3 regions of the Barrientosiimonas humi genome follow, and region 2 is predicted to be linked to each of the others. Evidence: predicted binding sites of a transcription regulator. Region 2 holds the regulator's gene; each other region holds the start of a gene.

The links. The regulator LexA, encoded in region 2, represses DNA repair genes until DNA is damaged. The targets are predictions, from matches to a motif close to TCGAACANNTGTTCGA.
Region 1: a site for LexA is predicted at 1,596-1,611, ahead of ruvC (crossover junction endodeoxyribonuclease RuvC). Genes of this name have one in related genera too.
Region 3: a site for LexA is predicted at 1,954-1,969, ahead of FB554_RS12265 (HNH endonuclease signature motif containing protein). Genes of this name have one in related genera too.

What each region holds. Positions count from the first base shown of each region.
Region 1 covers NZ_VFOK01000001.1:1,391,472-1,394,711, reverse strand. Annotated here, with positions in the region: gene pdxT (pyridoxal 5'-phosphate synthase glutaminase subunit PdxT) at 100-696, shown strand; gene FB554_RS06555 (YebC/PmpR family DNA-binding transcriptional regulator) at 764-1,537, shown strand; gene ruvC (crossover junction endodeoxyribonuclease RuvC) at 1,667-2,200, shown strand; gene ruvA (Holliday junction branch migration protein RuvA) at 2,197-2,796, shown strand; gene ruvB (Holliday junction branch migration DNA helicase RuvB) at 2,793-3,240, shown strand, end outside.
Region 2 covers NZ_VFOK01000001.1:921,328-924,567, forward strand. Annotated here, with positions in the region: gene FB554_RS04345 (LysR family transcriptional regulator) at 1-46, opposite strand, end outside; gene FB554_RS04350 (NAD-dependent protein deacetylase) at 87-947, shown strand; gene lexA (transcriptional repressor LexA) at 973-1,689, opposite strand; gene FB554_RS04360 (LysM peptidoglycan-binding domain-containing protein) at 1,985-2,380, shown strand; gene nrdR (transcriptional regulator NrdR) at 2,740-3,240, shown strand, end outside.
Region 3 covers NZ_VFOK01000001.1:2,613,007-2,616,246, forward strand. Annotated here, with positions in the region: gene FB554_RS12260 (VOC family protein) at 1-928, shown strand, start outside; gene FB554_RS12265 (HNH endonuclease signature motif containing protein) at 2,018-3,240, shown strand, end outside.

The DNA of each region.
Region 1 (3,240 bases), 470 kb from region 2:
TTCAACCTAGTGATGCGAAGGCCTGTCCTGCGTCACCCCGAGGGGTCAGGTTCGAGACCGTCCGACCCCGCGCGGGCCGCGCGACCTACGCTCGCCGTCGTGAGCAAGACCGTGGGAGTCCTGGCCGTCCAGGGCGACGTGCGCGAGCACCTGGTCGCCCTGCGCGAGAGCGGGGCGGAGGCCGTGCCCGTGCGCCGGCCCGAGGAGCTGGAACGGGTCGACGGGCTGGTGCTGCCCGGCGGGGAGTCGACCACGATGATCCGGCTGCTGCGGACGTTCGACCTGCTCGCCCCGCTCCGCGAGCGGATCGCGGACGGGCTGCCGGCGTACGGCTCGTGCGCGGGCATGATCCTGCTCGCCGACCAGGTGCTCGACGGTCAGCCCGACCAGGAGACCGTCGGCGGTCTGGACGTGATCGTGCGGCGCAACGCCTTCGGCCGGCAGGTCGACTCGTTCGAGACCGACCTCGAGCTCACGGGCGTGGCGGGCGGCCCGGTGCACGCTGTGTTCATCCGCGCGCCGTGGGTCGAGGCGAGCGGCCCCGAGGTCGAGGTGCTGGCGACCGTTCCGTCCGGCCCGGCCGCGGGCCGGGTCGTGGCCGTACGCCAGGGTCACCTCCTCGCGACGTCCTTCCATCCCGAGGTGACCGGTGACCACCGGGTGCACGCCGCGTTCGTCGATTCGCTCGCTGGGTAGGATCGACCAGGCTCGCGGGCCAGGACCGGCGAGCGAGATCGGCACGACGGACGGGTACGAGGGAGACATGAGCGGTCACTCCAAGTGGGCGACGACCAAGCACAAGAAGGCTGCGATCGACGCCAAGCGCGGCAAGCTGTTCGCCAAGCTCATCAAGAACATCGAGGTGGCGGCGCGGCAGGGCGGTGGCGACCCCACCGGCAACCCCACGCTCTTCGACGCGATCCAGAAGGCCAAGAAGTCCTCGGTCCCCAACGACAACATCGACCGCGCGGTCAAGCGCGGCTCGGGTGCCGAGGCCGGCGGCGCCGACTACCAGGCGCTGACCTACGAGGGCTACGCCCCGGGCGGGGTGGCGCTGCTCATCGAGGTGCTGACCGACAACAAGAACCGGGCCGTCGCCGAGGTGCGCACCGCGCTGAACAAGAACGGCGGCAGCATGGCCGAGTCCGGCTCGGTCGCCTACATCTTCAACCGCAAGGGCGTCGTCATCGTGCCCAAGCAGCAGGACGGCAAGGGCGAGACCACCGAGGACGACCTGCTCGAGGTGGTCCTCGACGCCGGCGCCGAGGAGGTCAACGACCTCGGCGAGTCCTTCGAGGTCGTCTCCGAGGCCGGCGACGTCGTCGCGGTGCGCGAGTCGCTGCAGGGCGCGGGTCTGGACTACGACTCCGCCGAGGCGTCGTGGCTGCCCAACGTCGAGGTCCCGCTCGACAAGGACGGCGCCAAGAAGATGTTCCGGATCATCGAGGCGCTCGAGGACAGCGACGACGTGCAGAACGTTTTCGCCAACGGCGACGTCCCCGACGACGTCCTCGTGCAGCTCGGCGCCGAGGACTGACCGACTCGCCCGGCAGCCTCCCCGGCCGCGCGGGTGAGCGCGGTTAGGGTCGGAGCCGCCGAACACCTGTTCGGCCCGGGTCGGCAGGGCGTACGTCGGCGCGGCCGCGCGATCGAACGGAGCAGCCTGGTGCGAGTGCTCGGAGTCGACCCCGGACTGACCCGCTGCGGTCTCGGGGTCGTCGAGGGGGGCATCGGACAACCGCTGCGGATGGTCGCGGTGGGGGTCGTGCGCACGCCGCCGGGCGACGACCCGGCCGAGCGGCTGCTCAGCCTGCAGACCGAGATCGACGACTGGATGCACGCGCACGAGCCCGACGCCGTGGCCGTCGAGCGGGTCTTCGCCAAGGCCAACATCAAGGGGATCATGGGCACCGCGCAGGCCTCCGCCGTCCCGATGCTCGCGGCCGCCCGCCGCGGGCTGCCGCTCGCGCTGCACACCCCGTCCGAGGTCAAGGCGGCCGTCACCGGCAACGGTCGCGCCGACAAGGCCCAGGTCACCTCGATGGTCACCCGCATCCTGCGCCTGCAGGTCGCCCCGCGCCCGGCCGACGCCGCCGACGCGCTGGCCCTCGCGATCTGTCACGTGTGGCGCGGCGGCGCCCACGACCGCATCGCCCAGGCCGTGGCGGCCCAGCAGGCGCGGGCGGGAGCGCGCCGATGATCGCCTCGTTGCGCGGCACCACGCTCACCACCGGGCTCGACCACCTGGTCGTCGAGGTCGGCGGCGTCGGCATGCTCGTCCACACCACGCCCGCCGTGGCGGCCGCGAACCGACCCGGCCAGGAGGCCACGCTCGCCACCTCGCTGGTGGTGCGTGAGGAGTCGCTCACCCTCTACGGCTTCAGCGACTCCTCCGAGCGCGACCTGTTCGAGCAGGTGCAGACCGTCTCCGGCGTGGGGCCGCGGCTGGCGCTGGCCATGCTGTCGGTCCACGACCCCGACGCGCTGCGCGCGGCGATCGGCGACGGCGACCTCGTGGCGCTCACCAAGATCCCCGGCATCGGCAAGAAGAGCGCCGAGCGGATCGTGCTCGAGCTGCGCGACAAGGTCGGCGTCGCCGCCGGCCCGGGCGGCTCGTCCACCGCGCCCGCAGCCCCGGCCGACCAGCACCTGCAGCAGGTCAGCGAGGCGCTGGTCGGGCTCGGGTGGAGCGCCAAGCAGGCCGACGACGCCGTCGAGCGGGTCACCGCGGCCGAACCCGCCAGCACCGACGTCTCGCAGCTGCTGCGCCTGGCCCTGCGGGAGCTCGGCCGATGAGCCAGCAGGGCCACCACTCCGACGACTCCCACGGGCACGACCCGTACGCCGACGACTCCTACGACGCCTCGGCCCGGATCGTCGACCCGGGCGGCGACGCCGAGGAGCGGCGCATCGAGGCGGCGCTGCGTCCGCGGCGGCTCGCCGAGTTCCCGGGTCAGCCGCGGGTCAGCGACCAGCTCGCGCTCGTGCTCGAGGCCGCCCGCCGCCGCGGGGCGCCGCCCGACCACATCTTGCTGTCCGGCCCGCCCGGCCTCGGCAAGACGTCGCTGGCGATGATCGTCGCCGCCGAGCTGGAGCAGCCGATCCGGATCACCAGCGGCCCGGCGATCCAGCACGCCGGCGACCTCGCGGCGATCCTGTCCTCGCTCGCCGAGGGCGAGGTGCTCTTCCTCGACGAGATCCACCGGATGGCCCGGCCCGCCGAGGAGATGCTCTACCTCG
Region 2 (3,240 bases):
CTTCGGCGATGGCGCGCATCACGCGCAGCCCAGCGGCGTCGATCATGCCTCCGGATCCTACGTTCTCGCTGACGGATACTGGTCGGGTGCTGACCTCCACCACCCCTGACCCGGCCCTGGCGCCGGGCCTGTGGGACGAGCTCGTCCGGCTGGTGCGCGGCGGCGACGTGTGCGTGCTGACCGGCGCCGGCATCTCCACCGAGTCGGGCATCCCGGCCTACCGCGGCGCCGACGGCGAGCGGCGCGTGACCCCCATGACCGTGTCCGAGCTGCTCCGGAGCCCGGCGGCGCGACAGCGCTACTGGGCGCGGGCGTACACAGGCTGGCCGAGGTTCGCCGCGGCCGAGCCGAACGACGGGCACCGCGCGGTCGCGCGGCTACAGGACCTCGGCCTGGTCGGCGCGGTCATCACCCAGAACGTCGACGGGCTGCACCAGCAGGCGGGCGCGCGCGACGTCACCGAGCTGCACGGGTCGTTGTCGTTCGTCGTCTGCGCCGACTGCGGGGAGCGGTACGCCCGCGAGGTCGTCGACGAGTGGCTCGCCGGGGCGAACCCGCACTTCGACCGGGAGATCAGCGGTCAGGTCCGGCCCGACGGCGACGTCGTGCTCACCGACGAGCAGGTGGCCGGCTTCCGGATCGCCGCGTGCGTGGTCTGCCGGTCGGACCGGCTCAAGCCCGACGTCGTGATGTTCGGCGAGTCGGTCGTGCGGCCGGTGGTCGACGCGTGCTTCGAGGCGGTCGACCGGTCCCGGGCGCTGCTGGTGCTGGGCTCGTCGCTGATGGTCATGTCGGGCTACCGCTTCGCCCGGCACGCGGCCCGCGAGGGCATCCCGGTCGCCGCGATCACCCACGGCGTCACCCGGGCCGACGACCTGATCGACGTGAAGGTGGACGCCCCGCTGGGGCCGACCCTGCGCAGGCTCGTCGAGGCGGTCGCGGCGTAGAGCCCGCGCCGGGTAGGCCCGGCGGTCAGACGCGGCGCAGGACCGCGGTGACCTTGCCGAGGATGGTGGCGTCGCTGCCGTCGATCGGCTCGTAGGCCTCGTTGTGCGGCATCAGCCAGACCTTGCCCTTGGTGCGCTTGAAGGTCTTGACGGTCGCCTCGTTGTCGAGCATCGCGGCCACGATGTCGCCGTTGCTGGCGGTCGGCTGCTGCCGCACGACCACCCAGTCGCCGTCGCAGATGGCCGCGTCGACCATCGAGTCGCCGACCACCTTGAGCAGGAACATGTCACCCTCGCCGACGATCTGGCGGGGGAGGGGGAAGACGTCCTCGACGACCTCCTCGGCAAGGATCGGGCCACCCGCGGCGATGCGGCCGACGACCGGGACGTACTCGGCCTCGGGGTGGTCGTCGTGCAGGCCGGTCTCGTCGACCAGGCTCTCGCTCGCCTGGCTCACCGAGCGGCCGCGATAACCGCGCTCGCGCTTGCTCTGCCCGGGGGCGATCACCTCGATGGCGCGCGGGCGCATCGGGTCACGGCGCAGGTATCCCTTGCGCTCGAGCATCGTCAGCTGGTGGGCCACCGAGCTGGGTGAGGTCAGGCCGACGGCGTCGCCGATCTCGCGCATGCTCGGCGGGTATCCGCGGCGGTCGACCGAGTTGCGGATCACCTCGAGCACCTTGCGCTGACGCGTGGTCAGGGCCTGCCCGTCGGGTTCGGGCATCTCGTGGATCTTGGCCATGGGTTTCGGTCCTCGTTCCGCGTCGCGCCGCGGCCGGTGACGGTGCCCGCTGGCGCCGGACCGGTCGTCGTCGGCGAGGGGCTGTCGGTGGTCGCTGCTTGTCTTGGTGACTGTGCGAACAGCCTATGAAGACCCGCAGCAGGTTTCAAACACCTGTACGACGCGTGTCGGCGGGGTCTCCCGGCCGAGCCGGCCGCGCGAGGCCTTGAGCCGTTCGAACGTCCGTGCTATACATCGTACAGACGTTCCATCGCACACTTGTTCGTCGAGTTCGTCACCGTCCTTGGAGGAAGACATGAGCGCCGCCACCGTCACGCCGGCCATCGCCCCGCACCCGCGGTTCGGGTCCGCCCAGCCCGCGCGGCGCCGGCACCTGCGAGTCGTGCCGCCGCTGCCCCAGCAGGAAGCCCGCCCCGCGGCCTTCCGGCTCACCCGCCGCGGCCGCCGCGCGCTGGCCCTCGCCGTGGTCGTCCTGGCGATCCTGGTCGGCGCGGCCATCAGCGCGACCGCTGGGGGAGCGCAGGCCCAGCAGGTCGTCACCGTGAGCTCCGGGGAGACCCTGTCCGACCTGGCCCGTGCCCACCTTCCCGGCGTCCCGGTCGGCACGGCCGTCGCCCAGATCCAGGTGGCCAACGGCCTCAACTCCCTGCAGGTCTCCAGCGGTCAGCAGCTGGTGATCCCGGCGCCCTGAGCAGGGTGCAGGTCAGTCGCCCGAGCGCGGCGACAGCCTCGATCTCGTGGCCGGTGACGGGCTCCTCCGTCACCGGCCACGTCCACTTCTCCCGCCGTTCCGGGCGCCTGAGCGGGTGGTGCGCGGGTGACGTGGTGAGCGACACGCAGGCCGCCGCGGCGCGGCCTTGCGCGTCGGGCCAAAGCGTCCTAACCTCCCTATATCTAGTAGTTACAGCCGTGTAAGTTCTCCACATCTAGTCCACAAGGACATCCACAGCCGGAGGCCGGTTTTCCACCGTCCGTCCCCAGGTTTTCCCCCGAACCGGCCTCGTGGAGCGCCCTCCCGGACCCGATCGAACCGCGCGAAGGAGGTGCCCGATGCACTGCCCGTTCTGCCGCCACGACGACTCCCGAGTCGTCGACAGTCGTACGTCCGAGGACGGCACCAGCATCAAGCGGCGCCGCCAGTGCCCGGCCTGCGGCAAGCGGTTCAGCACCCTGGAGACCGCGAGCCTGACCGTGGTCAAGCGCTCGGGGGCGAGCGAGCCGTTCGCCCGCGGCAAGGTGCTGGCCGGGGTCCGCAAGGCCTGCCAGGGCCGACCGGTCTCCGACGACGACCTGGCGCTGCTGGCGCAGCAGGTCGAGGAGAGCATCCGCTCCCAGGGGCTGGCCGAGATCGACGCGCACGACGTCGGGCTGGAGATCCTGGGGCCGCTGCGCGCGCTGGACGAGGTGGCCTACCTGCGCTTCGCCAGCGTCTACCAGGCCTTCGAGTCCACCGACGACTTCGAGACCGCCATCACGCTGCTGCGTGCCGAGCGCGAGGCCGCGGGCGTCGAGCCCGACCGGGCCGAGCGCCCCGCGTCGACCTCGTCGACG
Region 3 (3,240 bases), 1.7 Mb from region 2:
CGAGCTGCGGCCGTTGCGGAACCGCGTCCACCTCGACGTGGTCCGCCCGCCCGACCAGATCGACCGAGCAGGACTCGGGGAGGCGACGGGGGCGTACGGCGTGCGGCACAGCGACCGCGACGGCAACGAGGTCGATCTGGTGCCGGGCGAGCAGCTCGGTGACCTGGGCGCGGCGGACGGGCCGGAGCGCGCGGACGGGTCGGACGGTTCGGGCGGGTCGGGCGAGGCGGCCGAGCCAGGCGACCCGGGCGGGCCGGACGACATAGGTGGGCCGGACGACGTGGCCAGGGTGAGCGGGACCACCGACTGGCAGGTCGTGTTCAGCGCGATGGCGTGCTACCGCGTGCGGTCCACCGCGCAGCAGCGTGACCTGATGACCGCCGCGGCCGCGCTGGCCGGCGAGGCGGGATTCCCGCTGCTGATCGACGTACGCCACTGCCTGGTCGTCCTCGACAGCGGCAAGGACCAGTGGCTCGGCGACGCGCACGGGCTCGCCGTCGACTTCACCGCGCTGGCCGGAGCGCTGCAACGGGCCGCCCGTGCGATCGGCGCCACGCCGGAGCCGGGGTTGGCGCGGTTCGTCCAGGTGTTCTTCGACGCCGCGGACGTGGGGGCGGTGCGCGGCTTCTGGGCGGCGGCGCTGGGGTACGTCCCCGACCGCCGGCCCGAGGTCACCGATATCCACGACCCGCGGCGGCTGACGCCGGAGCTGGTGTTCCAGCAGCTCGACGTGTCGGACGCAGCCCGGCGGCGGCAGCGCAACCGCCTCCACCTCGAGCTCGCCCTGCCGTCAGACGTCGCCGCGCGGCGGGTGGACGAGACGCAGACCGCCGGTGGCCGGCTGCTGGAGACGTCGCAGGAGCGTTGGCGCCTCTGTGACCCGGAGGGCAACGAGCTCGTGGTCCGGGCGGACTCGCCGGTCGAGTAGCTATGCGCATGAGTTGTGTATCGAGACCCCTCGCTCCGCGCAGCAGATCCATGATGGTCGAGTAGCGGCGAGGTACGAGCCGCGTATCGAGACCCCTCGCTCGCCCAGTGTCCGGTCTCTGCGGAGCCCGCCCCTGCCGCCGCACGATCGGGTGTCTGATCCATTCGGACACATCCTGGGGCTGAGCCTCATGAGGACGATTCCCCGTGCGCCAGGTGCAGCTCGTGGTCCGCCTGAGACGGACACCCCTAACCGCCGAGCCTGGGTCGCTGGTCGTTGATCGGGGTGACTTGGGCCCGCCCGCCTACCGACGCTGTCCGCCCTGTCCGGGCACGGCCGCTGACCCTGCAACGGTCCGCTCCCTGGGTACCCGCGCACTGAGCGCTGTCTGCTCCGCCCGGACAGCCACCGCCGGCCAACCGTCCACAGCGGCGCCGGGCACCCTGGCGCCGGGCGTCCCGACTTGTCCGATCCAGGCGGACACGCCGTGACCGGTGCCCAGCAGCTCATAAGCCATCTCGGCACCCACGCACCGACGTTGTCTGCCCTATGCGGACAAGCCGGGTAGTCAGCGGCCGCCGGGTTGCCCCTGCGCACCCTGTCCGATCTATCCGGACAAGACCCGCCAACCCTCCTGTCGGCGCCGAGCCCCTGACGCCGGCAGTCCCACGCGGTCCGATCTACACGGACAAGCCCCCGGTCGCCGGGCCGCCCCACGCGCCCCGGTCTCCAGGCCCCCTGGCGCCCGCGCATCGACGTCGCCCGCCCCGTTCGGACAGGCCGGCTGGTCGCTGTCCGCCGCGCCCGTGGCCCTGTGTCCGATCTATCCGGACAAGCCCCACCTCCCTATGCGACGCCGCGCACCGTGTCCGACCTACCCGGACAAACGCCGACCGGCGGCCCATGTCGACTGGGGTCGGCGCGACGAGGTGCGGAGGGCGTACTCCGGACTGGCTCGACCGGTCCGAGCCGACAGCCGCGCCAGCACTGGGATCGAGAGGCCTGTCAGTGGCGACCCCTATGGTTCGAACAAACGTCGGAACGAGCCGCAGTCAGGCGGATCGGACCGCGACCAGGGGGAGGATCCAGATGACAGCTCGAACCAGCGCACGGCACGGGCCGGACGAAGACGGTCGGAGTGACGAGGAGCGGCACGACACCCCCGCGTCTGGCGAGGGGTGCGACCTCGTCTCGCTGCTCGCCACCTTGCCGGAGCACGTCGCCGACTGGCTGATCGAGACGATCGAGGCGGTCGCCGTCGACCCGGCCGGTCCGGCGTCGGTCGGCACCAGCCGGCTCACCGGTCCGACGACCGTCGTGGCCGGCGGGCCCGACCCGGTCGACGACCCAGCCCTCGCACGCGCGGTGGCGGGCGACCTGATCCGGGCGGCGCGGGGCATCCAGGCATGGGCCGAGTCGGCCGAGATCGAGGGCGTACGGCGGCTGCTGGCGGCAGTCGAGGCCGACCACAACCTCGACCTTGGCCAGCACGATCCCCCGTCAAGACGCACGACCCGCTGCGGCCTGGCGCGCACCGCCGTGGCCACCGAGCTGCAGGTGCTCACCGGACTGCCCCTGACACAGTGCCGTGACCGCGTCGCGCTCGCGTCCGCGCCGGAGTCCCGAGCCGGCTACCTCCGCGCGCGGATCGCGAGCGGCACGACGTCGATCTACCGCGCGACCACGGTCCTGAAGGAGACCGAGCATCTCGACCCGTTCACCGCCGACGAGATCGCGCGGCGCGCGCTGCGGCCGATCGACGGGAAGGCCACCAAGTCCTCCGACCCGCAGGCCGGTGGTCACCGCAGCTTCCCGCGGTACGCCCCCGCCCCCGCCGCGGACCAGTCACCGCCGGGCGGGGTCGGCTCGGACGGCGCCCAGCCTGTCCCCCGATCGCCCGGTGCTGGGCCTCCGGCTGAGGTGCCCGCGGACGGCGCTACCAGGAGCCGGTCGTCTGGCGCAGCCCCGGAGGCCGGCGCGGCGGGAACGGCGACGGATGCCGACGTGGCGGGTCAGTGCCTGGCAGGAGACGGTCGGGCGGGCGACGTTGCTCCCCCTGCTATCGACGAACCCGGCCTTGCCGCCACGTCCGGCCTGGGCTCCGGGACGGGGCCTCTCGGTCAGTTCCCGGGCGCCGAGCCCGACGGCCAGCCCGTCGCAACCGAGCCCGTCGCGACCGAGCCCGACGGTCAGCACCCCGCGACCGAGCCCAGCGGTCAGCTCCCCGGGATGGCGTCGGACAGCCTGCTCGCCGGCACCGGGCCGCTCCTGCATTGCGGTCCGCAGCCCGACAGCCACGAGATCGCCCGCGT